Regions from separate parts of the Micromonospora sp. NPDC005161 genome, predicted to be linked through region 2. Evidence: riboswitches for the same ligand, from Rfam matches in the RefSeq annotation. Region 2 holds a riboswitch; the other holds the start of a gene.

Region 1 (14,973 bases), on a different contig from region 2:
GGCAGTGCGAGCGCGATCCGGCGGGCGTCCTCCCAGCTTGCCATGTCCACACCGTACGGGGGGTCAGCGGGCCACGGTGTGCTCGGCGAGCAGGTGGCCGAGCACGTGTCGGGCTTCGGCCGCCTTGGCCGGCTCCGGATTGTCCAGGGTGATCAGCGCCTTCCACAGCGCCCAGCCGCGCCCGCGAGCCCAGGTGGCCGCGTCGACGTCGAGCGCGTCGTGGAAGGCGGCCCTGCTCGGGCCGTGCAGCAGCGTCCAGGCGATCACGGTGTCGCAGGCGGGATCGCCGACACCACAGCAGCCGAAGTCGATGACGGCGGCCAGCCGGCCGTCGCGGACCAGCAGGTTGCCGGCCGCGACGTCGCCGTGGAACCAGACCGGCGGCCCGGCCCACGTGGCGTCGAGGGCGGCCTGCCAGATGTCGTTGACGGCGGCGACGGGTAGCTGGTCACGGTGCGTTTCGATCGCGGCCCGGGTTTCGGCGTCGTAGGTGGACAGCGGCGCGCCCCGCCAGGCGCTGTGCCGGCCGGCGGTGGGGCCGCCCGTGGCGTCGACGCGCCGTAGGGCGCGCAGGAAGCCGGCGAGGTCGGTGGCGAATCGGGTCAGGTCGTCGATCCGCTCGGGCCGGGCGGTCCGTCCGTCGATCCATCGGTAGACCGACCACGGGTACGGGTAGCCGGCGCCCGCCCGACCGTGGGCCAGGGGGGTGGGCACCTCCAGTCGCAGCCGTTCGCCGAGCACCGGCAGCCAGCGCTGTTCCTTGGCGACCTGGAGGGCGTACCCCTCGCCGCTGGGCAGCCGCACGGTCATCGCGTCGCCCAGGTGGAAGGTGCGGTTGTCCCAGCCGTCGACCTCCACCGCGCGTACCGGCAGCTCGGCCCAGTGCGGGAACTGGTCGGCGACCAGGCGGCGGACCAGTGCCTCGTCGATCCGGCCGGCCACGGCGTCGTCGGTGTCGGGTACGTCGGGGAGGTCCTGTGCGTTCATCCGCCCGAGCCTGCGGGGACCGGACTAGGTCCGCAACCGACTTTACGCCGGACGGCTGGGGTCGGTGGCGGGTGCGGGTTGCGAAGCCCATCATCGACGTGGGCGGGCACTGGTCCGCGACCTGCTGGACCGGGTCGTCGCGGCGGGTTGCCGGACGGTGGTGGTAACAGTGGACGTCTTGGTGCGGGCGCTCGCGTTGGGCGCAGCCGAGGTGCTGGTCGGCCGCCCGCCGAGCTGCGCGCTGGCAGCCGGCGGCGGTCATAATGGGCCGCATGGTTGCCTGGGAGTACGCCCTGCTCGTCCGCCGCTATCAGGGACAGGGCCGCAATTTTCACGTCTCGTTCGTCTGGTACGCGCCGGACGGGTCGCGCAGGGACATCACCGCCTTCGGTGACACCGCCATCGCCCACCTCAATCGGGTCGGCCGGGAGGGCTGGGAACTGGTCTCCGCCGCCGAGGACGTGAACAACGTCCAGGGCAGCACCGAGGTTCACCGCTACCACCTCAAGCGCCCCCTAGCCTGAGGCGCGCCCGCCCGCCGGACCGGTGCGGGGCCGGCCGGTGTCGGCCAGGTCGGTTCCGCGAGTGCGATACCTCTAAGTCATATCGATGACTCAGAGGTATCGCACTCGTCCGAGCGAGCGCCACCGACGGCGTTACCCACCGTGATCGAGGCGGCCCGGCGCGGCGACCAGCCTGAGCGTCAGGCCAGGTCGATGGCGGGGTAGAGCGGGTGGGGGGCCAGCAGCTCGGTGGCCTGGCGGGCGATCTTGTCGGCGAGGGCCGGGTCGAGGGTGTACTTGGCCTTCGAGGGGGTGCCGTCGGCGTTGGCGCCGGCCGTGGTCTGGGTGAGCACCGTGTGCATCAGCTCCGCGGTCTGGTCCATTTCCGCGGTGCCCAGGCCCCGGGTGGTCAGAGCCGGGGTGCCGACCCGGATGCCCGAGGTGTACCACGCGCCGTTCGGGTCGTGCGGGACCGAGTTGCGGTTGGTGACGATGCCCGAGTCCAGCAGCGCCTGCTCGGCCTGCCGGCCGGTGAGCCCGTAGCCGGACACGTCGATCAGCACCAGGTGGTTGTCGGTGCCGCCGGTGACCAGCTTCGCGCCCCGGCGCAGCAGCCCCTCCGCGAGGGCCTGCGCGTTGTCCACGATCCGCTCGGCGTAGTCGGCGAAGTCGGGGCGGCGGGCCTCCGCGAGGGCGACCGCCTTGGCGGCCATCACGTGCGGCAGCGGGCCACCGAGCACCATCGGGCAGCCCCGGTCCACCTGGTCGGCCAGCTCGGGCTGGCAGAGCACCATGCCGCCACGCGGGCCGCGCAGCGACTTGTGCGTGGTGGTGGTGACGATGTGCGCGTGCGGCACCGGGTCGAAGTCGCCGGTGAACACCTTGCCCGCCACCAGGCCCGCGAAGTGCGCCATGTCGACCATGAAGGTGGCGCCGACCGAGTCGGCGATCTCCCGCAGGATCCGGAAGTTCACCTTCCGGGGGTACGCCGAGTAGCCGCCGACCAGGATCAGCGGCTTGAACTCGCGGGCCGCCTCGGCCACCCGGTCGTAGTCGATCAGGCCGGTCGCCGGGTCGGTGCCGTAGCTGCGCTGGTCGAACATCTTGCCGGAGATGTTCGGCCGGAAGCCGTGGGTGAGGTGGCCGCCGGCGTCCAGCGACATGCCGAGCATCCGCTGGTTGCCCAGCTCGCGGCGCAGCGCGAACCAGTCGGCCTCGGTGAGGTCGTTGACCTGACGCACCTGCGCCTTCTTCAGCGCGGGGGACTCCACCCGGTCGGCCAGCACCGCCCAGAACGCGACCAGGTTGGCGTCGATGCCCGAGTGCGGCTGCACGTAGGCGTGCGCCGCGCCGAACAGCTCGCGGGCGTGCTCGGCGGCGAGCGCCTCGACGGTGTCGACGTTCTGGCAACCGGCGTAGAAGCGGCGCCCGACGGTGCCCTCGGCGTACTTGTCGCTGAACCAGTTGCCCATCGCGAGCAGGGTCGCCGGGGAGGCGTAGTTCTCGCTGGCGATGAGCTTGAGAGACTCCCGCTGATCGGTCAGCTCGGCGCCGATGGCGTCGGCCACCCGCGGCTCGACAGCCCGGATCACCTCAAGGGCACTCCGGAATGCGGTGGACTCGGCGTTGCGCGACATGCGACCTCCTACAGACGTGCGGAAGGCCCAGGCGCTCGGCAAACGTCCTCGTGACGGGGCCGCTCCCCGATGGTTCTCCATCCCCACGCGCCAGTAACGGCCCGCGCCGATCCTACCGGGCCGGCCCGGGCCCGCCCGGCCGACCTCCGGACGCGACCGCCGGGGTGGTTGGTCGAGCACCGCTCAGGCGGTCACGGCATCGATCGCCTTCTTGATCGCCTTCGGCTCGCCGGGCGAACGCGGCGCGTCCGCGCGCAGCGCGATCATCTTCTCGCCGATCTCCTGGAGCTGCTTACGGCCGAGCTGCTCGCGCACCTTGGGGAACCACTCCTGCTCCTCCTCCTCGACGTGGTGCGTCACGTTCTCGATCAGCACCGTCGTCTTGGGGTTGAAGCGCTCGTCGTCGGCGTCCATGCTGGCCAGCTCGAAGCAGAGCAGGTCGGCGACGTGGTGCTCCTCGTACGACTCGAGGATGTCGTCCTCCAGGTCGGGCAGGAGCCGGCGGATCTCCGGGTACATCACCTCGTTCTCCAGGTAGGTGTGCACCGTCAGAGCCTCCAGGATCTGGCCCACCAGCTTCTGCCGCTGGCTCGCCGGCCCCTCCTCGGCATCCTGGAAGGCCTTGAACAGGCGGCGCATCTCCTTGTGGTCCTCTTTGAGCAGGACGATGGCATCGGTCGACACCGGCATGACCTCCCTGGATCTCGTCTGGTGTCGATCCCGTACCCGAGGGATGAACTGCGGAAACAGGGTTACCCCGAACGGGTGGGGCCCGGCGCCGAAGCGCCGGGCCCCACACTGGTCGTACCGTTGGTCAGCGGACCACGCCGTACGCGCTCACCATGCCCGCGCCGTAGAAGCCGTTCCGCGCCCCGCCGGAGCAGGTCGCGTCGTAGACGGCACCCAGCAGCGGGACCGGGTTGTAGACACCCGCGGGGCAGCTCTGCGCCCGAGCCGTGCGCTCCAGGAACGACGCCAGCTGGCCCGGGGACATGTCCGGGTGGGCCGAGGCCGCCAGCGCCGCGACGCCGGCGACGTGCGGGCCGGACATCGAGGTGCCCTGCTTGTAGCCCCAGCCGTTGGTCCGCGTCGCCGTGTTGAAGGTGGTGGACAGGATGCCGTCGGTCAGCGTCGACCGGGCACCCTGGGTGCGGAACCGGGTGTCACCACCCGGAGCGGTGACGTCCACGACACCCTGGCCGTACGAGGAGTAGTAGCTCTTTTCCCCGGTCGGGCCCACCGCCGAGACGGTCACCACGCCCGGCGCCTCGGCCGGCAGGTCGAGGCAGGCGCTGTTGATGTCGCGCACCTCGGGCGTCCCGTTGTTCGGGCTGCCCGCGTCGACCGTCTTGTGGGCCAGATCGACGTTGGAGTTGCCCGCGGACGCGACGTTGAGCACGCCCTTGCTGTGCGAATAGCGGATGGCACGCTGCACGGCCTGCCACACCGGTCGCTGGCGCGCGTCGTTGCGGCAGTTGAACTCCCACGGGTCGATGTAGTAGCTGTTGTTCGTGACCTTCATGCCGTGCTCGGCGGCCCAGAGGAAGCCGCAGACCGCCGCCTCGGGGTAGATGAAGCCGTCGTTGTTGACCACCTTGACGGCGGCCACCTTGACGCCTGGGGCGACGCCGGTGACGCCGACGCCGTTGATGGCGGCGGCGATGGTGCCCGCCACGTGGGTGCCGTGATCGGATGTGGTCGGGTTCCAGGCCGCCTCGGTGGTGTCGACGACGCCGCCAAGGCAGGACGTGCTCTTGTCCTTGGCGATCTGGCTGGCCAGGTCGGGGTGACTGGAGGAGATGCCGCTGTCCAGCACGCCCACCACTACGTCCGCGCTTCCGGTGGTGACGGCGTGGGCCTGCGGGACGCCGATCATCGGCATGTCCCACTGCTGGCCGAACAGGGGCTCGGCGGTCGGGTCACCGGTGGCGCTGGCGAGGTCGGCGGCGGAGACCTCCACGGTCTCGCCCTCGTCGAGAGCGGTGCCGAGCCCGGTGGTCGCGGCCACCGACTCGACCCCGGCTCCCGCCACCTCGGTGGCGAAGTCGGGGTTGCTGGAGCGGGCGACGAGCACACCGATCTGCTCGTAGCTGGCCATCACGGTGCCCTTGGCGGCGGCCACCCGGGCAGCGGCCCTGTCGTTCGCCGCGCCCTGCGGGGCGAGAACCAGGAACGTCGTGTCCGGGCCGGCGGCCGTGGCCGGCGCCAGTGCGCCGGTGACGGCGAGACCGACCCCGAGCGTCACCGCGGACGCGGCGGCCAGTGTCTTGTTGCGGAGGTTTTTCACGCGGACTCCCAGGAGCGGGGACCAACCGGTGCGCTCCCGGGCGGGGAGTGACCGGCCGAGGGCGGGCGGGATGCCCGTCTCTGGTAGTCGAGCGCGGACGGTCGGTGTGGCGTTACACACACCCCGGCAGGTGGGACGAAAGGTGTCAGACCGTGGCCAGCGTGCGGGGGATCTCGTCGAGCAGTTCCCGGGCCAGGAAGCCGATCCGGCCGTACCGGGGGATCAGCCGCTGGCCGCTCACCGCGTGCGCGAACGACGCCCAGCAGGCGGCCTGGGCCGGCTCGGCGCCCCGGGAGAGTAGCCCGGCCAGTAGCCCGGCGAGCACGTCCCCGCTGCCCGAGGTGCCCAGCCCGGCGTCGCCGCTCTCCTCGCGCCAGCGCCGCCCGTCCGGGGTGGCCACGTGGCCGTAGAGCGAGACGACCGCCTCGTACCGGACGGCCAGCTCGGCCGCCTCGGCGTCCAGGTCGTCGCCCGGGTCGCGGCCGAGCAGGTGCCCGGCCTCGGTGACGTTCGGGGTCAGCACCGCCGGTCGCCCCGAGCCGACCAGCAGGCCCGGCTCGTGGCTGAGTGCGCCCAGGGCGTACGCGTCGAGCACCAGCGGGGTGCGCGGCCCCGCCGCGTCCAGGACCAGGCGCAGCAGCTCGCGCGTCTCGTCGATCCCCTTCAGCCCCGGCCCGAGGGCCACCACGTCGGCATGACCGATCAACTCGCCGAGCTGGCCGTCCCGGTCCGCGGCGACCGCGCCGGTCGGGGTCTCCGGCAGCCCGATCACCAGCGCCTCGGGCACCTGGACGCTCAGCGTGGCAGCGGTGGACTCGGCGGCGGTGAGCTGGAGAACCCCCGCGCCGGCGCGCAACGCGGCGACCCCGGCGAGCAGCACCGCCCCGGGGGTGAAACGGGAGCCGCCGACCACCAGCACGGTGCCCCGGCTCTCCTTGCCGCCGGTCGGGATCGGCAGCTCCCAGTTCCGCAGCAGCCCCGGCGTGATCACCTTCACCTCAGACCGGCTCGGCATGGATCTCGTCCTCCCTGGTCGGCTGGGCGCCCTGCCGGCGTAGGTGGCCCACCTCGTTGAACCCGGCCAGCGCCAGCCGGCCGTCGGTGTCGACCGACCAGTGGGTGATCGAGCAGTTGGCGATGACGTGTTCGCCGGTCAGCGCCATCAGCTCCGGCTCGGTCAACCCCTCCACCAGGTAGCGCAGCAGGAAGACCAGCGCGTCGTGGCCGAAGAGCAGCACCCGCTGGTCGGCATGGTCCCGGCGCAGGTCGCCGAGGAGCGTCCGCAGCCGCAGCGCCACGTCGGTCCAGGATTCCCCGCCGGGCGGCCGGTAGTAGAACTTGCCCAGCCGGGCGCGGCGGTCGGCCTCGTCCGGGAACCGCCGGCGCACCCCGTGCCCGGTCAGCCCGTCGAGGATGCCCAGCTCCCGGTCGCGCAGCCGCTCGTCCCGGCTGAGCGGCACCCCGGTGCCGTGCAGTGCCAGTTCGGCGGTGGAGACCGCGCGCAGGTACGGCGAGACCACCGCCACGCCCGGGCGCCGGTCCGCGGGCAGCCCGGCCAGCCAGCGGCCGGTGGCCCGGGCCTGGTCCTCGCCGGTGGGGGAGAGCGGCACGTCGGCGTCCCGGTGGGTGAGCCCGATCAGGTCGGCACCGGAGGACTCGGCCTCGCTTGCCGCCACGTTCGCGGTGCTCTCGCCATGTCGGATGATCCACAAGGTTGCCAGTTCGGCCATGCGGCACCCCCTACCCGGCCCGGCTGCCGGGTAACCGCGCCACCGGCGCAGGTCGGGGGTCGGGGGTCGGGCGTGAACGCCACTCGGTCGGGTAAGCGTGGGCTTCACCGCGAGCCGACAGGGGAGGTGCGCCGTGGCGACGATGGTCAAAGAGCAGATCAGCCCGGTGAAGGACAAGAACTACGACCTGATCCGGGCGTTGCAGATGTCACTGGAGAACGTGTACCGGATGGACACGTACATCGCCGACGCCGAGCAGCATGGCGACAGTGAACTGGCCAACTGGTTCCGCCTGATCCAGGACAACAGCCGCAAGGCGGGTGAGCAGGGCAAGCAGATGCTGATGTCCCGGATGCAGCAGGAGAAGCGCTGACCGCGGCGAATGTCGCCCGGGCGCGGGCGGATGCCGGTCGATGACCGGCATCCGCCGCGCTGACCCCCGACGGCACATCGACCCACGTCCAGGCGATCCCCTCGATGCCGCGCGGTCCGGTCCGGTTCGGGACAGCGCCGCAGGAGGTCGATGGGGAACAATGTCCGTCCGGGACGGCCGGGCCGCCCCGAGACGGAGGGGTGGAATCGACGATGACGGTCGTCCGGGGTCTGCGCGAAGCGCTGCTGCTGTTCCTGATCGCCGCTGTTCTGGTCGGGGCCGCCGCAGCGGTCTGGGTGGCGGTCGACGGGGGTGACTACACCGGCCGACTGGGGATCGCGCTGATGGTGGTGGGCGCGCTGTTCGGAGTGACCGGCGACCTGACGCTGAGCCGGATCGGCATGCTCGGCCCGCGTGCCACCTTCGGGCTCGCGCCGGAGCGCGAGGAGGCCGGGGGCGGGCGGGTGCTCACCGGCGTCGGCATCTTCCTGTTCGTCGGGTTGCCGCTGATCCTGGTCGGCGTCCTCCTGGTCACCTGACCGGGCCCGCGGGCCGGGCAGATCGGTCCGCGTCGCGCCCTGCTCGTCTCCGGTCGATGACCGCGAGGAGCCCGCCGGCGTCGTACCCTCGTGGGCGTGGCCACGGCGGCGGAGGAGATCCAGGTGGGGGAGCGGCTGGTCCGCGTCTCCAGCCCCGACAAGCCGTACTTCCCCGAGCGCGGGCTGACCAAGCTGGACGTGGTCCGCTACTTCCTGGCGGTGGGCGACGGCATCCTGCGGGCGCTGCGGGACCGGCCGACCATGCTGGAACGCTGGCCGCGTGGCGTCTTCGAGGGCGCGACAATCGCCACCCGGCAGACCAACCGGGGTGACGCGTTCTACCAGAAGCGGCTGCCAGCGGGCGCGCCCGAGTGGGTGCGCACCGCGCACATCACCTTCCCCAGTGGCCGTACCGCCGACGAGGTCGCGCCGAGCGAGCTGGCCGTGGTGATCTGGGCGGCCAACCTGGGGACGCTGCGCTTTCATCCGTGGCCGGTGACCGCCGCCGACGTGGAGCGCCCCGACCAGCTGCGCATCGATCTCGACCCGATGCCCGGCGTCGAGTTCGCGCAGGTCGTGCCGGTGGCCCACGAGGTGCGGGCGTTCCTCGCCGAGCTGGGCATGACCGGTTACCCGAAGACCACCGGAGGCCGGGGCCTGCACGTCTACCTGTCGATCGAGCCGCGGTGGAGCTTCGGCGAGTGCCGGCGGGCGGTGCTCGCGCTGGGCCGGGAGATGCAGCGTCGCCTGCCGGAGCTGGTCACCACCACCTGGTGGCGCGAGCAGCGGGACAAGCCGGTCTTCGTCGACTACAACCAGATGGCCCGGGACCACACCGTGACGTCGGCGTACTCGATCCGGCCCACGCCGCAGGCTCTGGTGTCGGCGCCGCTGGACTGGGCGGAGCTGGACGACGCCCGCCCGGAGGACTTCGACGTGCTCTCCGTGCCGGCCCGGTTCGCGGAGCGGGGTGACCCACACGCCGGCCTGGACGGCGACCGGCACTCGCTGGAGCCACTGCTGGAGCTGGCCGACCGGGAGGGGCTGGAGGCCCCGCCGGAGCGGTAAGGAAGGGTCCCCTATTAACGCCAGGCGTTAATAGGGGACCCTTCCTTGCACCTCACGCCCAGGGGCTGCCCGCCCCGTCGAACTCCTCGAAGACCAGCCAGGTGCGGGTGGACAGCACCCCCGGGATGCTCTGCACCCGGCCCAGCACGACGTCCCGCAGCGCGGCGTTGTCCGGTGCGCGGACCAGCGCGAGCACGTCGTGGTCGCCGCCGAGCAGCGCGGCGTGCTCGATGTAGCGCACCTGAGCCAGCTCCGCGGAAACCTCCCGCCAGGTGTTCTGCTCGATCGTCAGCGCGATGTACGCCGAGGTGCCCAGGCCGGCCGCCACGGGCGCCACCTGGGCCCGGAACCCGGTGATCACTCCGTCGCGGAGCAGCCGCTCCACCCGGGCGTACGCGTTGGTGCGGGAGATGTGGATCCGCTCGGCGAGGGTGCGCACCGAGGTCCGCCCGTCACGGACCAGCTCGCCGAGGATCCGCCGGTCCACCTCGTCCAGGGGTCGGGCCGATCGTCCCGATCCGGTCGCCCGGCCCACCCCGTCGGTGGCCTCCTGGCTCACTGATGCGCCCTTCTCATGCCAACCGTCCCGCCTTCGACCTGGATCTTGAGTCAATCATCCGACAGGCGGAAGCATAGGCCCACCACACGTCCCAGGAGGTTCCGCCGTGACGACCACTCCCCAGGCGGTCCGCAGGGCATCCCCGCGCACCCGTCGGGCGGCCACCCCGCCCGACCCGGCGCGCCCGCTGCTGCCCGACGCCGAGCCCGTCCGCCTGCTCGACCCGAGCGGCACCCCGCTGCCCGCCCGCACCGACTACCCGGAGCCGCCCGTCGAGGCGCTGCGTGAGCTGTACCGCCGGATGGTGCTCGGCCGCCGGTTCGACACCCAGGCGACGGCGCTGACCAAGCAGGGCCGGCTCGCCGTCTACCCGTCCTCCCGGGGACAGGAGGCGTGCCAGGTCGCCGCGGTGCTCGCGGTCCGGGACACCGACTGGGTGTTCCCCACCTACCGCGAGTCGATGGCACTGGTCGCCCGGGGCATCGACCCGGTCGAGGTGCTCACCCTGCTGCGCGGCGACTGGCACTGCGGCTACGACCCGGCCGCGATGCGGACCGCACCGCAGTGCACGCCACTCGCCACCCAGTGCGTGCACGCCGCCGGGCTGGCGCACGGCGAGGCGTACCAGGGGCGCGACACGGTGGCGCTGGCCTTCATCGGCGACGGCGCGACCAGCGAGGGTGACTTCCACGAGGGGATCAACTTCGCCGCCGTGTTCAAGGCGCCGGTGGTCTACTTCGTCCAGAACAACCGGTACGCGATCAGCGTCCCGCTGTCCCGGCAGACCGCGGCGCCGTCGCTGGCCTACAAGGGCGTCGGTTACGGCGTGCCCAGCGAGCAGGTCGACGGCAACGACCCGGTCGCGGTGCTCGCCGTGCTCACCCGCGCGGTGGAGCACGCCCGCGCCGGCAAGGGGCCGTTCCTCGTCGAGGCGCACACCTACCGGATGGAGCCGCACACCAACGCCGACGACGCGACCCGCTACCGTGACGGCGCCGAGGTCGACGCCTGGCGGGACCGGGACCCGGTCACCCGGCTGGAGACCTACCTGCGCTCGCGCGGGGTGCTCGACGACGCGGCGGTCGCCGAGATCGCCGAGCAGGCCGAGGCGTACGCGGCGGACCTGCGGACCCGGATGAACGAGCAGCCCGCGGTCGACCCGCTGAGCCTCTTCGACCACGTCTACGCCGAGCCCACCCCGCAGCTGCTGGAGCAGCGCGAGCAGGTCCGCGCCGAGCTGGCCGCCGCGCACGACGAGGAGGGTGACGCCTGATGGCCACCACCATGGCGAAGGCCCTCAACACCGCGCTCGCCGACGCCCTCGCCGCCGACGAGCGGGTGGTCGTCTTCGGTGAGGACGTCGGCCAGCTCGGCGGCGTCTTCCGGATCACCGACGGCCTGCAGGCCCGGTTCGGCGAGAAGCGCTGCTTCGACACCCCCCTCGCCGAGGCCGGCATCGTCGGCTTCGCCGTCGGCCTGGCCATGTCCGGGTTGCGGCCGGTGGTCGAGATGCAGTTCGACGCGTTCGCGTACCCGGCCTTCGAGCAGATCGCCTCGCACGTGGCGAAGCTGCGCAACCGCACCAGGGGCGCGCTGAGCGTGCCGATCGTCATCCGGGTGCCGTACGCCGGCGGGATCGGCGGGGTGGAGCACCACTGCGACTCGTCCGAGGCGTACTACGCGCACACCCCGGGTCTGAAGGTCGTCACCCCGGCGACCGTGCAGGACGCGTACTCCCTGTTGCGGGAGGCGATCGAGGACCCGGACCCGGTGGTCTTCATGGAGCCCAAGAAGCTCTACTTCGCCAGCGCCGACGCGGAGCTGCCGGCGCGTACCGAACCGTTCGGCCGGGCGGTCGTGCGCCGGCCCGGGCGCGACGCCACCCTGGTGGCGTACGGGCCGGCGGTGCCGGTCGCGCTGGAGGCCGCCGACGCCGCCCGCGAGGAGGGCTGGGACCTGGAGGTGGTGGACGTGCGCACCATCGTGCCGTTCGACGACGCCACGATCACCGCCTCCGTCCGGCGCACCGGCCGGTGCGTGGTGATCCAGGAGGCGCCCGGGTTCGCCAGCGTCGGCGCGGAGATCGCCGCCCGGGTGCAGGAGCGCTGCTTCCACGCGCTGCACGCCCCGGTGCTGCGGGTGGCCGGGCTGGACATCCCGTACCCGGCGCCGATGCTGGAGCACACCCACCTGCCCGGGGTGGACCGGGTGCTCGACGCGGTGGCCCGGTTGCAGTGGGACGACCAGCCGGACCCGCGCTGGTCGATGCAGGGCAGCGCGGCATGACCACGGTCGAGCGGACGCAGGTCTTCCTCCTGCCCGACCTGGGCGAGGGGCTGAGCGAGGCGGAGATCGTCGAGTGGCGGGTCGCGGTCGGCGACGTGGTCACGGTCGACCAGAGCGTGGTCGAGGTGGAGACCGCCAAGGCGGTCGTCGACGTGCCCTGCCCGTACGCCGGGCGGGTGGTCACCCTGCACGGCGCGGCGGGTGAGGTCCGTCCGGTCGGCCAGCCGTTGATCACTATCGCGCCCCTGGACGGCGGTGCCGAGCCGGCCGGGCACGCCACCTACCGCGAGGAGGAGCGCGCGGGTTCCGGCAACGTGCTGATCGGGTACGGCACCGGGCACGGCGGGACGACCCGACGCCGACGCCGACCCCGGCTGGCGCTGGCCCCCGAGCCCACCGACGTCGCGTCCGGCGATGTCTCCGGTCCGGCCGCCGCGGGCAGCCCGGCGGGCCGCACCGAGGCGTCCTCCGGCGGCGCCCCGGCCGGCACGACCGCCCCGGCCGCCCTGGTCATCTCACCGATCGTCCGGCGGCTGGCCCGCGAGCGCGGGATCGACCTGGGCACGGTGCGGGGCACCGGGCCCGGCGGGGTGATCCGTCGCGCGGACGTGGAGGCGGCGCTGGCCGCGCCCGCCCCCCGGCTGGCGGCCGTGCCGGACCCGCACGCGACGGTGATCCCGGGCGGCGACGGCGATGTGATCGTCCCGCTCACCGGCGTCCGCAAGGCGATCGCCGACAAGCTCTCCCGCAGCCGGCGGGAGATCCCCGAGGTGACCATCTGGGTCGACGTGGACGCCACCGGGCTGCTGGAGACCCGGGCCGCGATCAACGCGGCGACGCCGGACGCGCCGGTGAGCATCCTGGCCCTGCTGGCCCGGATCTGCCTCTCCGGGCTGCGCAGGTTCCCGCAGCTCAACGCCCGGGTCGACACCGAGGCCCAGCGGATCGTCCAGTCCGCCGGGGTGCACCTGGGCATCGCCGCGCAGACCGACCGGGGCCTTCTGGTGCCGGTGCTGCGCGACGCCCAGCGGCTCACCACCGCCGAGCTGGCCGCGGAACTCGCGGCCACCACCGCGGCGGCGCGGGCGGGCACCCTGGCGCCGGCCCGGCTGACCGGTGGCACCTTCACCCTGAACAACTACGGGGTGTTCGGCGTGGACGGCTCCACGCCGATCATCAACCATCCCGAGGCGGCACTGCTCGGCGTGGGGCGGATCGTGGACAAGCCGTGGGTGGTGGACGGGCAGCTCGCCGTGCGCAAGGTGACCCAGCTCAGCCTCACCTTCGACCACCGGGTCTGCGACGGTGGGGTGGCCGGTGGCTTCCTGCGGCACGTCGCCGACTGCGTGGAGCGGCCGGCGCTGCTGATCGCCGCCGTCTGACCCGGCGTACCCCGGCCCCGGCGCTGCCCGTGCGGCGCCGGGGCCGGCGCACGCCCGGGGTTTCCCCAACGTGTCACCGGGAAGTCGGCCCCGCGGAGTGCACCGCCGCGTCGAAGGGAGCCGGTTCGTGGCGTACCAGGTACCCAACGCGTTCCGGGAGCGACGGCCCGCCTCGGCCGGCGCGCCGCTGCACTGCGACGCGCGGGAGTACGGGCTGTGCGGCGACGGCCGAACCAACGACCAGCCGGCGCTGGCTGCCCTCGTGGACCGGCTCGGCGACGGCTACGCGGCGGACGGGCGGGCCCGCGTCATCTACTGCCCACCGGGCATCTACTCGATCCGGGACGCCGGCACGGTGTGGCGCAGCGGCGTCTCGCTGGTCGGGGCCGGGCCGGCGGCGACCCGGTTCCTGCTCAGCAACGAGTGCAACCGGGTCGACCCGACCCCGTTGGCGTACTGGACCGTCCTGCAGCACGGCGCGGGCCGGGACCGGCACATCGCCGACTGCACCTTCGCCGACTTCGAGATCGACGGCTCCGGGGTGGCGATGGCCGAGTACAACTACCTGGCCAAGGGCCTCGGCCTCCAGTACGTGGTGCGCGGTGTCTTCCGCAACCTCTACATCCACCACACCGCGGCCACCGGGCTGGGGTGCGACTTCCTGCAGGACAGCCTGATCGACGGTGTGGTGGTGGTCGGCTGTGGCCGGCTGGACAACGGCGAGCAGATCGGCGGCGCGGGAATCGGCGTGGGCATCGGCGGCTGGGGCGCGGTGGAACGGCTGACCATCGTCAACTCCACCACCCTGGCCAACGGCACCAACGGGATCTTCCTGGAACTCCAGAAGGACTACTGGTCCCCGCCCCGGGGGTACCGCATCATCGGCTGCCACAGTCAGGGCAACCGGTTCGGCATCTCCGACTGGGGCGCGGACGGGCTGATCGTCTCCGCGTGCACGATGGCCGACAACCTGGAGGCCGGCTTCGACGTCTCGGCCGAGGGCACCGCGGGCGTGGCCGGTCGGGGTGGGCTGCTCACCGACTGCGTCATCGACGGCAACATCGGCGACGGGATCAGCATCGGCAACACCTCTGGCCCCTACACCATCCGGGGCAACCGGATCAGCGACAACGGCCGGAACGGCTACCACGGGCACGACCTCGGGCGCGGTTACCAGGGCCCGGCACGGGACGTGGTGATCGAGAGCAACGAGTTCTGGGGCAATGGACTGGACGCGGTCCGGGTCGACCATCCGATGGTCGACGCGGTACTGCTCAACAACCGGATCCGCAACAACGGCCGGCAGTTCGCGCAGGCGGCCGGCGGTGCTGGCGAGACGGTCCGCTACAGCGAGCGGTCCCTGGTGGACCGGGCGGCCGACTGGCCGCACGACGGGCACCGGGGCAAGGTGCTGCGGGTCGGACGATCCGTGGCGCTGGTCGCCTCGAACACCGGCGACGAGCTCACCCTCGCCCCGGTCCGCCCCGACGCCTTGAGCGCATGGAGCGGGGACATCCCGCCGCCGGGCTGCCGGTACGAGCTGTCCCCGGCGCCCGCGCGGCGGGCCGGCATCACCATCGACGCGGCGTGCGATTCGGCGACGATCCGGGGCAACCGGATCT
Region 2 (14,973 bases):
CGGTCCCCTCGGCGGCGACCCGGCCGCCGTGCAGCACGGTGATCCGGTCCGCCAGCCGGTCCGCCTCCTCCAGGTACTGGGTGGTGAGCAGGACGGTGACTCCGGCGGCTGCCAGTTCCGCGATCGAGCCCCAGACGTCGCGGCGGCTGCGCGGGTCCAGCCCGGTGGTCGGCTCGTCGAGGAACAGGACCCGGGGCTCGACCACGAGACTCAGCGCGATGTCCAGCCGGCGGGCCATTCCGCCGGAGTAGGTCGACACCCGCCGCCCGCCGGCCGAGGTCAACTCGAAGCGGTCAAGCAGCTCGTCGGCTCGGGCCCGCGCCGCTGCCCTGGTCAGGTGACGCAGCCGGCCCATGAGGACCAGGTTCTCCCGGCCGGTCAGCATCTCGTCGACCGCCGCGTACTGGCCGGTGAGGCTGATCGATCGGCGTACCGCCGCCGGCGCGGACACGACGTCGTGCCCGGCCACCACCGCCCGGCCGCCGTCCGGACGCAGCAGCGTGGAGAGCACCTTCACCGCCGTCGTCTTGCCGGCCCCGTTCGGCCCCAGCAGTGCCGCGACGTTGCCGCGTTCGACCCGCAGGTCGACCCCATCGAGTACGGCGACACCGCCGAACCGCTTCGTCACTGATTCAAGTTCAACTGTGTATGCCATAAACTCAGTGTATGCCATACACCGGGTATAGGATCAACCCCTCATGGAACGCGCGATGTCACCGCTCGAGGCGGTCTGGACGGCCAAGCCCGCCCCCGAGGCACGGGAGGGGCTGTCGCTGGCGCGCATCGTCGGCGCCGCGATCGAGGTCGCCGACACCGACGGCCTCGGCGCCGTGTCGATGAGCCGGGTCGCCAAGAGCCTCGGGTTCACCACGATGTCGCTCTACCGGCACGTCGCGAACAAGGAAGAGCTGATCCTGCACATGCAGGACGCCGCCGTCGGCCCCCCACCCGCGGACCTGGTGACCGGCCAGGGCTGGCGGTCGGACCTGGACCGCTGGTCGTGGGCCGCGGTCCGCAAGCTCCGCCGCCACCCGTGGATCCTGCAGACGCTGTCGATGTTCGGCCCACCCGCCACCCCGCACCAGCTCAGCTGGTTCGAGTACGGCCTGCGCGCCCTGGGCCCGACTCCGCTCGACGAGAACGAGAAGGTGTCGGCCATCGTGCTCATCCAGGCGCACAGCTTCGCCGACCTGACGTTCCACGCGGCCGGTGCGCCCACCGCGATCGCCGACGCCGACCCTTACGAGACGCTCTTCACCCGGATCATCGATCCGGCCCGGTTCCCCGCGCTGATGGCCGCGTTCAGCGGCGGTGGCTTCGCCTCGACCGACGACCCCGAGGCCGACCGGGACTGGCTGTACCAGTTCGGCCTGCAACGGATCCTCGACGGCGTCCAGGTCCTCGTCGAGCAGCGTCTCGCCCGGAAAACCTGAAACCCCCGCCCCTTCCCCCTTGTTGATCAACTCGACATCAGCGAAATCGGGGTATCCCGGTCGCGGGACACCCCGACATCCGCGATACCGAGTCGATCAACTGACGCCACCGCCTGGAAGGGTGCAACCGGGATCAGTGGGTTGCGCGCCCGAACGTGCCGCTCTTGACGCCGCCGACGAGGCTGGCTCGGCTCAGCGCGGAGAACGCTCGCGTGAAGCGGGCGCTGCGCGACTGGCAGGGCGCCTGGTCCGAGCGGCGTCAGCCGTGAGCCCGGGATGGGAACACCAGTACAGCGGGCTCTTCACGCCGCTGCCGCGATTCGCCGTCGAGGCGTACACCGAACCGGCGGAGCCGGCGCCCCGGCACGTGATCCACCTGCCGGTGACGGTCGCCGACCTGGCCGGGGCGCTGGACCTGGCCCGTACGATCGCCCGGTCGTTGGCCTCGACTCCGCAGGTCGACGTCACCGGCGCCACCGTCTCGGCCGAGGACGCGCAGCACGTACGACATTGGATGTTCTGCGACCGGATCATGCCCGGTCGCCGGCGGTGCGCGCGCCCGGCCGACCACCGCGGGCCCTGCCTGCCCGCCGATGCTCCCTAGCCGACCTAGCCGACCTGACGCTCGGCGGCGGCCACGGCGTTGCGGAAGAGCATGGCCACCGTGGTGGGGCCCACCCCGCCCACTCGGGGGGTGATCGCCCCGGCGACCTCGGCGCACGCCTCGTCGACGTCCGGCAGCAGCCGCCGACCCGCGTACCGCACGCCGCCGCCGATGACGACGGACCCCGGCTTGACGTGCTCGGGCTGGATGATGCCGGGTACGCCAGCGGCGGCGATCAGGATGTCGGCCCGGCGGGTGTATCGGGGCCAGTCCGCGACGCCGGTGTGCACGACGGTGACGGCCGCGTTGGCGGTGGGGCGCTTCTGGGCGAGGAGGGTGGCGAGTGGCCGCCCGAGCGTGGCACCGCGACCGAGGATGACCACCTCGCGCCCGGAGACCGGAATGCCATGGTGGGCCAGCAACGCCTCGATGCCGGCTGGCGTGCAGGGCACCGGCCCCGGCAGCCCGAGCGCGAGCCGACCGAGGTTCAGCGGATGCATGCCGTCGACGTCCTTGTCCGGGTCGATCCTCTGCAACGCCGCGTCGTAGTCCAGGTGGTCGGGGACCGGATACTGGACGAGGATCCCGTGCACGGCGGGATCGGCGTTGAAGGCGGCGATCACCTCGTGGAGTTGTTCCTGCGTGGCGTCGGCGGGCAGGTGGCGGTGCGGCGAGGCGAAGCCCAACTGGGCGGCCTGACGCTGCTTGATGCCGATGTAGCCGGCACTTGCGTCGTCGTCGCCGACCAGAACGGTGGCCAGGGCCGGGACGACTCCGGCGGCGCGGAGCACGGCCACCCGCTCGGCAACATCGGCGAGGACCGCGTCGGCCACCGGCTGACCCGGCAAGCAGGGTGGCAGTGCGCGGGGTGGTCTGCTCATCGGTTGACGGCATGGCTCTCCTCGGCGCGGAAGCCCAGGCGGTCGACCCCCGCGATGAGCTCCCCGATGGTTCTGCCATCCCAGGTGCCGCCAGTCGCGTCGCCACCCATTCTGCCCGACGAACCGGGCACCGGACCAACCGGCTGGGCGCTGCGGGCCGTCAGCCGGCCTGGACGACGACCAGCTCGCCGACCTGCTCGCCGATCGCGGTACGCGCCTCCGCCGGCAGCCCGACGTCGGTGATCAACACGTCGGCCGCCTCCAAGGGGGCGATGGTGGCGATGCCGATGGTCTCCCACTTGGTGTGGTCGGCGAGCACCACCAGCCGGCGGGCGGCGCCGATCAGACACCGATTGACCCCGGCCTCCAGCAGGTTGGGCGTGGTGAAGCCGGTCCGTGGGCTGAGCCCGTGCACGCCGAGGAAGAGCAGGTCGACGTTGAGCGCGCTGATCGCCGCCTCGGCCACCGGCCCGGTCAGCGCGTCCGACGGGGTACGGATGCCGCCGGTGAGCACCACCGTCTGATCGGCGCGCGGATTCTGGTAGAGCGCGTCGGCCACCGGGATCGAGTTGGTCACCACGGTCAGCCCCCGTACGTCGGAGAGCAGCGTGGCCAGCGCGGCGGTGGTGGTGCCGGCGGAGAGCGCGATGGCCATCCCCGGCTCCACCATGGTCGCCGCCCGCTCGGCGATGGCCCGCTTCTCCGCCTGCTGGCGGATCGACTTCGCGGCGAAGCCGGGCTCCTCGGCGGAGCCCGGCCCGGCCAGCGTCGCGCCGCCGTGCACCTTGTCCACCAGCCCGCGTTCGGCCAGCACCTCCAGGTCGCGCCGGATCGTCATGTCGGACACGCCGAACCGACTGACGAGCTGACTCACCCGTACGCCGCCACGCTGGCGGATCAGATCGAGGATGGCGGTCTGCCGCTGCTGGGCGAGCACCTGGGGAACCTCCTTCGCGCCGTGGCTGTCACCGGGTCAGGCCGGTCCGTCAGCCCGATCCTCCCGGATCACGGCCACCTCGCCGGCCGGCACTGTCAGCTCACCGGCGCACCGTGCTCCGGTCAACAACTCGGTGCCGGTCACCGCGAGCCGTACCTCGCTCCCGGTGTGGTTGATCGCGAACAGCCAGCTTCGCTCACCGTCGCGGCGCCGGACCACCTCCACCCCGGTCGGCGCCCGCGCCGCCGGGCGGACGCCGGCCTCGTCGAGCAGCCGGGCGACCAGCCGATCGGTGGCCGGCTCGTCCAGCCGGGTGCCGACGTACCAGGCGGCGCCCGCGCCGACCGGCCGCCGGGTCAGCGCCGGCACGCCCGGCAACGGCCCATCGGTGTACGAGGCGAGCACCTCGGCGCCCTCCGGGTGCAGCCACTCGGTCCACACGTCGGCCGTGCTGCCGTCGTCCAGCCGCACCTGCTCGCCCTCGCGCAACGGGAAGAACTCCTCGGTCCGTACGCCGAGCAGCTCCCGGAACGCGCCCGGGTAGCCGCCCAGCCGGATGTGGTCATTCTCGTCCACGATGCCGCTGAAGTAGGTGATCGCCGCGGTGCCGCCGGCCTCGACGAACCGGCTCAGCGCGTCGGCGTCGGCATCGCGGACCAGGTAGAGGGTGGGTGCCAGGACCAGCCGGTAGCCGCTGAGGTCGGCGGACGGGTGGACGATGTCGGCGGTCACGCCGGCCCGCCACAGCGCGCCGTACAGGGCGGTCAACCGGTCGGCGTAGCGGACGTCCACGCTGGGGTGCGAGTCCAGCTCGACGCCCCAGCACGCCTCCCAGTCGAACAGGATCGCCACCTCGGCGTCCACCCGGCTGCCGCGTACCTCGGCCAGCGCCCTGAGGTCCGCGCCCAGCTGGCAGACCTCGCGGAACACCTTGGTGTCCGGCCCGGCGTGCGGCACCAGCGCGGAGTGGAACTTCTCGGCGCCGGCCCGGGCGGCCCGCCACTGGAAGAACAGCACCCCGTCGGCGCCCCGGGCGACGTGCGCCAGGCTGTTGCGGCGCATCTCCCCCGGCAGCTTCGCCACGTTGCGCGGCTGCCAGTTCACCGCGCTGGTGGAGTGCTCCATCAGCAGCCACGGATCACCGCCCGCGACGCCGCGGGTGTGGTCGGCGGAGAGGGCCAGCCCGAGGTGCGCCTGCGGGTCGGCGGCGGTCAGGTAGTGGTCGTTGGAGACCAGGTCCACGTCGTCGGCCCAGGAGTGGTAGTCCATGTGCTTGATGCCGGTGCCGATCATGAAGTTGGTGGTCACCGGCTGGCGGACCAGCGTCTTCAACAGCTCGCGTTCGGCGCGCAGCTGGGCCCGCTGCTCGTCGGAGGAGAAGCGCAGGAAATCCAGCTGCTGCGTGGGGTTGGCGAAGGTCGGCGCGGTGCGCGGCGGGTTGATCTCGGCCCAGTCGCCGTAGCGCTGGCTCCAGAACGCGGTGCCCCAGGCGTCGTTGAGCCGGTCCAGGTCGCCGTACCGCTCGCGCAGCCAGTCGCGGAACGCCTCGGCGCTGACGTCGCAGTAGCAGTGCACGTTGTGGCAGCCCAGCTCGTTGGAGACGTGCCACATCACCACCGCCGGGTGCTCGGCGTACCGACCGGCGACCGCGCGTACCAGCTCCAGCGACCGCTCCCGGAACACCGGGGAGCTGGGGCAGTACGCCTGCCGCCCGCCCGGCCAGAGGATCGCGCCGTCGGCCCGGCGGGGCAGCGTCTCCGGGTATGCGCGGGCCAGCCACGGAGGCGGGCTGGCGGTGGCGGTGGCCAGGTCGACCTGGATGCCGCCGTCGTGCAGCAGGGTCAGCACCCGATCCAGCCAGCCGAACTCGAACCGGCCCGGGGTGGGCTCCAGCAGGGCCCAGGAGAAGATGCCGACGGAGACCAGGTTGACCCCGGCCCGACGCATCAGCTCGACGTCCTCCGACCAGGTCTGCTCAGGCCACTGCTCGGGGTTGTAGTCGCCGCCGAAATAGATGCCGTTGCCCTGCCATCGCCGCATGAAAGCTGAGGTTGCACCCGGCAGCCCACGAAAGTCAACAGGTTCCAACATCGACTTCTTTTCCAACGTTTACCACGTAACGGCCGTGTCACGACTGGGTTCCGGGAGGCGAATTGCCCTCTTGACAGCGCCCGGCGGACGGGTAGCTTGAGGCCCCAATGGCCGTTCGTGTTCGCCATTGTGGATTCTCGTGGGATCCGAATGTGCATTCACGGCGCTGAACCTGCCTTCACCACCCCCGACGGCCCTTGGGCGTAGCACCTCTTCATCCGCAGGAGGCACAGATGTCCCGTCCCCGATCCCAAGCCGAGTACCTGGCTCGGCTCGTACCGCCCTCCGTAGCCGGCATCAACCGACGCTCGCTGCTGGCCGGCGCGGCCGGCACGGGCGCGCTGCTCGGCACCGGCCTGCTCGCCGGCTGCGGCGACGACTCCGGCGGGTCCGAGTCGAAGGAGGTGTCCCTCGGCTCGAACCAGTCCGACCCGAAGCCGAAGGACGTCCTCGCCAAGGTCACGGACGGTTTCAAGACCTCGTCCGGCGTCCAGGTCGCGGTGAACACGGTCGACCACAACACGTTCCAGGAGAACATCAACAACTACCTGCAGGGCAAGCCGGACGACGTGTTCACCTGGTTCGCCGGCTACCGGATGCGCTTCTTCGCCCAGAAGGGCCTGGCCAGCGACATCAGCGACGTGTGGGGCAAGCTCTCCGGCTATTCCGACGCCTTCAAGAAGGCGTCCACCGGGGACGATGGCAAGCAGTACTTCGTTCCGGCGTCGTACTACCCGTGGGCGGTCTTCTACCGCAAGTCGGTCTGGCAGCAGCACGGCTACCAGACGCCGAAGACCCTCGACGACCTGACCACCCTCGCCGCTCAGATGAAAAAGGACGGCTTGACCCCGATCGCCTTCGCCGACAAGGACGGCTGGCCGGCGATGGGCACCTTCGACATCCTCAACCTGCGGATCAACGGCTACCAGTTCCACGTCGACCTGATGGCCGGCAAGGAGGCCTGGACCTCCGACAAGGTCAAGAAGGTCTTCGACACCTGGGCCGGCCTGCTCCCCCTGCACCAGCCGGACAGCCTCGGCCGCACCTGGCAGGAGGCGGCGCAGTCGTTGCAGCAGAAGAAGAGCGGCATGTACCTGCTCGGTCTCTTCGTCGGCCAGCAGTTCAGCAACGAGGAGCAGAACGACCTCGACTTCTTCACGTTCCCGGAGATCGACCCGGCGATCGGCGCCAAGGCCCTGGACGCCCCGATCGACGGTTACATGATGGCCCGCAAGCCCAAGAACGAGGACAACGCCCGGAAGCTGCTGGAGTACTTCGGCGGCAAGGCGGCCGCGGACATCACGGTCAAGAACGACCCGGCCACCCTGGTCGCCAACTCCGGCGCGGACGTCAGCGGCTACACCGCCCTGCAGAAGAAAGCGGCCGAGCTGGTCGGGTCGGCCACCGAGATCGCCCAGTTCCTCGACCGGGACACCCGGCCGGACTTCGCCTCCACGGTGATCATCCCGGCGCTCCAGCAGTTCATCAAGGACCCCAAGGACATCGGCGGGCTCACCTCGAGCATCGAGAACCAGAAGAAGTCGATCTTCACCGACTGACGGCGGAAGGGGGAGGACATCGTGTCCGACCTGCCCCTGAACCAAGCGGATCGCGCCGTGCCGTCGCCGGCCGCGACCACCCCCACGGGTGGTCGTCGCCGGCGGCTACGGCTCCTGTCCCGCACCGACCGCGTGGTCATCACGCTGATGGTGCTCGTCCCGCTGCTGCTCGTCACCGGGTTCGTCTGGCTGCCGGCAGCGGCCACCGTGCTGCTCTCCGGCACCAACTGGGACGGCATCGGCCCACTCAACGAGATCGAATTCGTCGGCGCCCGCAACTACAGCGACGTGGTGAACATCTACCCGCCGTTCGTGCCGGCGATCCAGCACAACCTGCTCTGGCTGGCGGCGCTGTTCCTGGTGGCCAGCCCGTTCGGCATGTTCCTGGCCGTCCTGCTCGACAAGGAGCTGCGCGGCAGCCGCTTCTACCAGACCGCGCTCTACCTGCCAGTGGTGCTCTCGCTGGCGCTGATCGGCTTCGTCTGGCAGCTGCTCTACTCCCGCGACCAGGGTCTGATCAACGCCGTGTTCGGCAGCAACGTCGACTGGTACGGCGACTCGAACGTCAACATCTGGGCGGTGATGGTCGCCTCCGGCTGGCGGCACGTCGGCTACATCATGCTGCTCTACCTGGCCGGGTTGAAGGGCGTCGACCCGTCGCTGCGGGAAGCCGCGGCGGTCGACGGCGCCTCGGAGAGCAGGACGTTCTTCCGGGTGGTGTTCCCGGTGATGCGGCCGATCAACATCATCGTGCTGGTGGTGACGGTGATCGAGTCACTGCGCGCGTTCGACCTGGTCTGGGTGGTCAACAAGGGCCGCAACGGATTGGAGCTGATCTCCGCGCTGGTCACCCAGAACGTGGTGGGTGAGGCGAGCCGGATCGGATTCGGCTCGGCGCTGGCCACCATCATGCTGGTCGTCTCGCTGGTCTTCATCACCATCTACCTGGCGACCGTGATGAGGGAGCACCGGCAATGAGCACGGCGACCGTGACCCGGCGTACCGAGGGTGGGGTCGAGGCCCCGGCCCGCCGCAAGCTGACCCCGCTCCGAATGCTGCTGCATGGCTTCCTCATCACCGTCGCACTGACCTGGCTCTTCCCGATCGCCTGGGCGGTGCTCACGTCGCTGCGCTCCTACGAGTACACCGCCGCCAACGGCTACGTCTCGTTCGGCGGCTGGACCCTCGACAACTACGTCACCGCCTGGCGGACCGCGGAGTTCGGCAAGCACTTCCTCAACTCGGTCTACATCACGGTGCCGGCGGTGCTGCTGACGCTCTTCCTCGCCTCCTGCGTGGCGTTCGTCATCGCCCGGTTCAGCTGGAAACTCAACCTCGTGCTGCTCGGGGTGTTCACCGCGGCCAACCTGCTGCCCCAGCAGGCGCTGCTCATCCCACTGTTCCGGCTGTTCACCGAGGTGCCGCTGCCGGAGTTCATGAGCGACTCCGAGCTGCTCTACGACAGCTACTGGGGTCTGATCCTGATCAACGTGGCCTTCCAGTGCGGGTTCTGCGTCTTCGTGCTCAGCAACTACATGAAGGCGCTGCCCCGCGACCTGTACGAGGCGGCGATGGTCGACGGGGCGAGCATCTGGCGGCAGTACTGGCAGGTCACCATGCCGCTGTGCCGGCCGGCCCTGGCCGCGCTGGCGACCCTGGAGGTGACCTGGATCTACAACGAGTTCTTCTGGGCCACCGTACTCATGCGCACCGGCGACAAGTTCCCGGTGACCAGCTCGCTGAACAACCTGCGCGGCGAGTTCTTCACCGACAACAACCTGGTCTCGGCGGGCAGCGTGCTCGTCGCGATCCCCACTCTGGTGATCTTCTTTATGCTCCAGCGGCACTTCGTCCGGGGCCTGACCTTGGGAGCCTCAAAGGGATGACGATCCTGCACCTGCGCCGCGCGCGGACCAGCCTGGTGCTCGACGCGCGCGGCCCGGGGCTGCCCCGGATCGCGCACTGGGGTGGCGACATCGGCGACCTCGACGACGACGGCCTGCGCCAGCTCGTCGACGCGACCGTCCCGCCGGTGGTGCCGAGCAGCTTCGACGAGCCGACCGTGCTCTCCCTGCTGCCGGAGCCGAGCGCCGGGTGGAGCGGCCGGCCGGGACTGGCCGGGCACCGCGACGGCACCGGCTGGTCCACCGCCTTCCGCCTGGACGGCCTCGACGTCGAACCACCCGCCGACGAGGGCTCGGCACGGGTGACCGTACGGGCCAGCGACCCGGACGCACAGCTGTCGCTGACCATCGAGATCGAGGTGGACCCGACCGGGTTGCTGCTGCTGCGCCACCGGCTGCGCAACGACGGCGACGACGCGTACGAGCTGCGCGAGCTGACCCCGGTGCTGCCGGTGGCGGCGGTCGCCACCGAACTGCTCGACCTGACCGGCCGGTGGTGCCGGGAGCGGTCCCCGCAGCGGCACTCGTGGCAGTTGGGCAGCTGGGTCCGGGAAGGCCGGCACGGTCGCACCGGGCACGACGCCACCCTGCTGCTGGTGGCCGGCACCGCCGGGTTCGGCTTCGGCCACGGCGAGGTCTGGGCGGTGCACACCGCGTGGAGCGGCGACCACGTCACCTTCGCCGAGCGCCGACCCACCGGCGAGTCGACCCTCGGCGGCGGCGAGCTGCTGGCCCCCGGCGAGGTCCGGCTGGGCCCCGGCGAGTCGTACGCCACTCCCCTGCTCTACGCGGTCTGGTCCGACGCCGGGCTGGACGGGCTCAGCGACGTGCTGCACACCCACCTGCGGGCCCGGCCCCGGCACCCACGCTCCCCCCGCCCGGTCACCCTGAACGTCTGGGAAGCCGTCTACTTCGACCACGACCTGGACCGGCTGCGGGCGCTCGCCGACCGGGCCGCGCAGATCGGCGTCGAACGGTTCGTGCTCGACGACGGTTGGTTCCGCGGCCGGCGCGACGACACCGCCGGGCTCGGCGACTGGTTCGTCGACGAGGGCGTCTGGCCGGACGGCCTGCAACCGTTGATCGACCACGTGACCGGTCGGGGTCTGGAGTTCGGCCTCTGGGTGGAGCCGGAGATGGTCAACCCCGACTCCGACCTGTTCCGCGCGCACGCCGACTGGTTGCTGGCCGTGCCGGGGCGGCTGCCGCCGCTCTGGCGCAACCAGCAGGTGCTCGACCTGGGTCGCCCGGAGGCGTACGACCACCTGCTGGAACGGCTCGACAAACTGCTCACCGAGCATCCCGGCATCAGCTACCTCAAGTGGGATCACAACCGGGACCTCACCGAGGCCGGCCACCACGGCCACCCCGGGGTGCACGGGCAGACCCTGGCGGTCTACCGGCTCCTCGACGAGCTGCGCCGCCGCCACCCCGGCGTGGAGATCGAGAGCTGCGCGTCCGGCGGCGCCCGGGTGGACCTGGGCATCCTGGCGCGCACCGACCGGGTCTGGGCCAGCGACTGCAACGACGCCCTGGAACGGCTCAGCATCCAGCGCTGGACGGGGCTGCTGCTGCCACCGGAGCTGATCGGCACGCACGTCGGGCCGGAACGCTCGCACACCACCCACCGGGTGCACGACCTCGGCTTCCGGGCAGCGACCGCGCTCTTCGGCCACCACGGCATCGAGTGGGACATCGCGTCGATCAGCGCCGTCGAGCAGACCGAGCTGGCCGCCTGGGTCGCGTTGCACAAGCGGCTGCGTCCGCTGCTGCACGCCGGCCGGGTGGTCCGGGTCGACCATCCGGACCCGGCCGTCTGGGCGCACGGCGTGGTCGACCACGACGGCACCAGGGCGGTGTACGCGGTGGCCCGGCTGGCCACCTCGGTGGCGCAGTCCCCGGGCGCGGTCCGGCTGCCCGGTCTGGACCCGGGCCGGCGGTACCGGGTGCGACCGGTGTCGGACGTGCCGGCCCCGGCGACCATCGACCGGTCCGCGCCGGCCTGGCTAGACGGTGGCGTCACCCTCAGCGGGGCGGCACTGGCCCGGGTGGGGGTGCAGGTGCCCGCGTTGCATCCGGAGCAGAGCCTGGTGCTAGAGGTCGACGCCGTCGACTGAGAAAATTCCCGGAACATCTCTGGCCGGGGTGTCGAGAACGGTGCCGGCTGCTTCTACCTCAGGGTGAGAGCACCGAAGATGGTGCGCAGGCGTGAGGAGCGAATCGTGAAGTACATGCTGCTGATGCAGTTCAGCGCCGCCGGGACCGACTTCCCGGGCATCGACACCTGGACGCCGGAGGAGATCCAGGCGCACATCGGGTTCATGGGTGAGGTCAACGGCAAGCTCACCGCGGCCGGGGAGTGGGTCGACGGGCAGGGCCTCGGCGGCCCGCAGCAGGCGCGGATCGTCCGCGCCGGTGAGGGCGGGGCGCCGGTGGTCACCGAGGGACCGTTCGCCGAGACGAAGGAGTTCCTCGCCGGGTTCTGGATCGTCGACTGCGACAGCCCGCAGCGGGCGGTGGAGCTGGCCGCGTACATCTCCACCGCACCCGGCCCCGGCGGCCGGCCGCTGAACATGCCGATCGAGGTGCACCCGATCATGTCCGCCCCAGCCCAGGAGCTGTGAGGGCTGGCCACCACCGATCCCCGCGTCGAGGACCTGCTGCGCGAGCTGGCGCCGCAGGTCCTCGGTGTGCTCGCCCGCCGGTTCGGTGACTTCGCCACCGCCGAGGACGCGGTGCAGGAGGCGCTGCTGGCCGCCGCCACCCAGTGGTCGGCGGACGGGCTGCCGGCGAACCCGCGCGGCTGGCTGATCCAGGTCGGCTACCGCCGGATGATCGAGCTGGTCCGCGGCGAGCAGGCGCGGCGCCGCCGCGAGGACCTGGTCGCCCGCCGGGACCCGGACGACCGCCAGCACGCGCCCGCGGCGGACGAGGAGTTGACCGCCGAACGGGACGACACCCTGGTCCTGCTCTTCCTCTGCTGCCACCCGGCGCTCATGCCCGCGTCGGCCGTCGCGCTGACCCTGCGGGCGGTCGGTGGGCTGAGCACCGCCGAGATCGCCCGCGCGTTCCTGGTGCCCGAGGCGACCATGGCGCAACGGATCAGCCGGGCCAAGCAGCGCATCCGCTCCTCCGGGCTGCCGTTCCGGATGCCGGAGCCGGCGGAGCGGGCCGACCGGCTGGCCGCCGTACGGCAGGTGCTCTATCTGATCTTCACGGAGGGGCACACCAGCACCACCGGCCCGGACCTGCGCCGGGTCGACCTGGCGGCGGAGGCGATCCGGCTGACCCGCGCGCTGCACACGCTGCTGCCTGACGACAGCGAGTCGACCGGCCTGCTGGCGTTGATGCTGCTCACCGAGGCGCGCAGCCCGGCGCGGACCGGGCCGTCCGGTGAGCTGATCTCGCTGGCCGACCAGGACCGCGCCCGCTGGGACGCCTCGGCCATCGCCGAGGGCGTCGCGCTGGTCACCCGGGCGCTGCCGCGCGGGCCGGTCGGCCCGTACCAGGTGCAGGCCGCCATCGCCGCGCTGCACGACGAGGCGTCGAGCACCGAGGCGACCGACTGGCCGCAGATCCTGGCGCTCTACGGGGTGCTGGAACAGCTCTCCGGCAGCCCGGTGGTGGCGCTCAACCGGGCCGTGGCGGCCGCCATGGTGCACGGGCCGGCAGCCGGCTTGGCCGCTCTCGACGCGCTGGCCGACCACCCACGGTTGGCCGGGCACCACCGGCTCTCCGCCGCCCGCGCGCACCTGCACGAGATGGCCGGCGACCGAGCCCGGGCGATCGCCGACTACCGGGCCGCCGCCGGGCGGACGAGCAGCCTGCCCGAGCATCGCTACCTCATGGTGCGGGCGGCCCGGCTCGCCGCCGAACCCACGCCCGACCCACCGAATACTCAGGACTGAGGACCGCATGGCGTACGTGCTGCTGGGGATCGCCATCGCCGCCGAGGTGCTGGCGACCAGCCTGCTCAAGACCACCGCCGGGTTCACCCGGATCGGGCCGACGGTGGCCTGCCTCGGCGGCTATCTGCTGGCGTTCATCCTGCTGGCCCAGGCCGTCAAGGAGATACCGGTGGGCGTCGCGTACGCCCTCTGGTCCGGCCTGGGCACCGCCACCATCGTGGCGATCGGCGCGGTCTTCCTGGATGAGCCGGTCGGGCTGGCCAAACTCGCCGGCATCGCACTGATCATCGCCGGGGTCGTCATGGTTAACCTGGCCGAGAGCACCGACCACGGCTGAGCACGGTGGCCGGGCCCGGTGCGGGCCCGGCCACCTGCGCGTCGATCAGCTCGCGGTGCAGCTCACCTCCGGCCTGGCGTTGCTGCCGGTCCAGCTGGCGAGGAAGCCGAAACTGGTGCTGGCGCCGGCGGCCAGCCGGCCGTTGTAGGCCACGTTGCGCGCGGTCACCGCGGCTCCGCTGCTGGTCAGCGTCGTGTTCCAGGACTGGCTGACGCTCTGGCCGTTGGCGAAGGTCCACCGGGCGCTCCAGCCGGTGATCGCGGTCGCGCCGGCGGTCACCCGCACCTCACCCTGGAAGCCGCCCTGCCACTGGCCGATGACCGTGTACGTCGCCGTGCACCCACCGGCCGGCGGGGGCGTGGTCGGCGGCGGAGTGGTGGGCGGTGGAGTGGTGGGTGGCGGCGTGGTGCCGCCGAAGACGCTGGCCTCCCGGGCGGTCTGCCGGATGCCGTTGGCGCCGTTGAAGATCCGCTGGCCCCAACTGGTCAGGCCGGCCGGGTTGAAGGCGGTGGCCATGTCGAGATACTCCACGCCGCCGCCGTTGCCGCTCCACGACCAGCCCAGCCAGCCGATCCCGTTGGCCTGGCTGTAGGCGAGGATGGTGTCCTCGTCGGGGTCGCCGTCGGAGTGGTTGAAGCCGAACTCGCCGACCACGATGGGCAGGCCGGCCGCCCGGAAGCGACCCAGGTAGTCGCTGATCTCCGCGGCGGTGTCGAAGACGCCGTACATGTGGATGGAGAAGACGGTGTTGCGGGCCGGGTCGGCGGCGAAGACCGAGGCGGCGTTGTCGCGCATCGTGAACGACCAGTCCTGCCCCCAGTTCGGCGCGTCCACCATGATCGTGTGGGTCAGACCGCCGGCGCGTAGCCGGGTGATCGCGTTGGCGTTGTCGGTGGCCCAGGAGGCGTAGTTCTGGTTGCCGTAGGGCTCGTTGCCGATGTTGACGATGACGTACTTCTCCTGGCCGGCCAGGACGTCGGCGAGACTGAGCCAGTAGTCGACGGCCCGGGCGAGGGTGATCGCGCCGCTCTGCTCGCCGTAGCCGGTGGTGTCGTGCACCTCCAGCACACAGATCAGCCGGTTGGCCTTGCACAGCGAGATGACGTTGGCGACGTCGGCGTTGGTGTTGCGGGTCCACCGGTCGCCGCTGGAGAGCACCACCCGGACGGTGTTCGCGCCGAGCGCCTTCACGTCGGCGAACGAGCTGGTCTGCTGTGGGTACCAGGTGTGCGCGTGGTTGACCCCGCGCATGATGAATTCGGTGCCGTTGGCGTCGTACAGCTTGCCGCCCGCGACGGTGAAACCGGCCGCGGCGTGCG

What was found. Region 2 has a riboswitch for ZMP and ZTP ahead of ACWD5O_RS30190 (bifunctional 5,10-methylenetetrahydrofolate dehydrogenase/5,10-methenyltetrahydrofolate cyclohydrolase). Riboswitches for the same ligand answer to the same signal wherever they lie in the genome.
Region 1: linked by a shared signal. The riboswitch ahead of ACWD5O_RS14770 (glycine hydroxymethyltransferase) and the one ahead of ACWD5O_RS30190 (bifunctional 5,10-methylenetetrahydrofolate dehydrogenase/5,10-methenyltetrahydrofolate cyclohydrolase) in region 2 are both predicted to bind ZMP and ZTP.

What each region holds. Positions count from the first base shown of each region.
Region 1 is NZ_JBSFYQ010000013.1:1,104-16,076, forward strand. Features, by position in the region: gene ACWD5O_RS14755 (MmcQ/YjbR family DNA-binding protein) at 1-44, opposite strand, end outside; gene ACWD5O_RS14760 (aminoglycoside phosphotransferase family protein) at 64-987, opposite strand; gene ACWD5O_RS14765 (hypothetical protein) at 1,251-1,511, shown strand; gene ACWD5O_RS14770 (glycine hydroxymethyltransferase) at 1,691-3,127, opposite strand; ZMP/ZTP riboswitch at 3,146-3,235, opposite strand; gene ACWD5O_RS14775 (hemerythrin domain-containing protein) at 3,311-3,811, opposite strand; gene ACWD5O_RS14780 (S8 family peptidase) at 3,942-5,414, opposite strand; gene ACWD5O_RS14785 (NAD(P)H-hydrate dehydratase) at 5,560-6,429, opposite strand; gene ACWD5O_RS14790 (histidine phosphatase family protein) at 6,413-7,144, opposite strand; gene ACWD5O_RS14795 (hypothetical protein) at 7,287-7,517, shown strand; gene ACWD5O_RS14800 (hypothetical protein) at 7,730-8,056, shown strand; gene ACWD5O_RS14805 (DNA polymerase domain-containing protein) at 8,153-9,124, shown strand; gene ACWD5O_RS14810 (Lrp/AsnC family transcriptional regulator) at 9,177-9,611, opposite strand; gene pdhA (pyruvate dehydrogenase (acetyl-transferring) E1 component subunit alpha) at 9,790-10,956, shown strand; gene ACWD5O_RS14820 (alpha-ketoacid dehydrogenase subunit beta) at 10,953-11,969, shown strand; gene ACWD5O_RS14825 (dihydrolipoamide acetyltransferase family protein) at 11,966-13,351, shown strand; gene ACWD5O_RS14830 (right-handed parallel beta-helix repeat-containing protein) at 13,479-14,973, shown strand, end outside.
Region 2 is NZ_JBSFYQ010000043.1:17,392-32,364, reverse strand. Features, by position in the region: gene ACWD5O_RS30205 (ATP-binding cassette domain-containing protein) at 1-655, opposite strand, end outside; gene ACWD5O_RS30200 (TetR/AcrR family transcriptional regulator) at 711-1,433, shown strand; gene ACWD5O_RS30195 (hypothetical protein) at 1,699-2,037, shown strand; gene ACWD5O_RS30190 (bifunctional 5,10-methylenetetrahydrofolate dehydrogenase/5,10-methenyltetrahydrofolate cyclohydrolase) at 2,043-2,918, opposite strand; ZMP/ZTP riboswitch at 2,944-3,026, opposite strand; gene ACWD5O_RS30185 (DeoR/GlpR family DNA-binding transcription regulator) at 3,079-3,855, opposite strand; gene ACWD5O_RS30180 (beta-galactosidase) at 3,892-5,895, opposite strand; gene ACWD5O_RS30175 (ABC transporter substrate-binding protein) at 6,180-7,505, shown strand; gene ACWD5O_RS30170 (carbohydrate ABC transporter permease) at 7,527-8,483, shown strand; gene ACWD5O_RS30165 (carbohydrate ABC transporter permease) at 8,480-9,391, shown strand; gene ACWD5O_RS30160 (alpha-galactosidase) at 9,388-11,526, shown strand; gene ACWD5O_RS30155 (YciI family protein) at 11,641-12,033, shown strand; gene ACWD5O_RS30150 (RNA polymerase sigma factor) at 12,037-13,317, shown strand; gene ACWD5O_RS30145 (DMT family transporter) at 13,325-13,654, shown strand; gene ACWD5O_RS30140 (cellulase family glycosylhydrolase) at 13,700-14,973, opposite strand, start outside.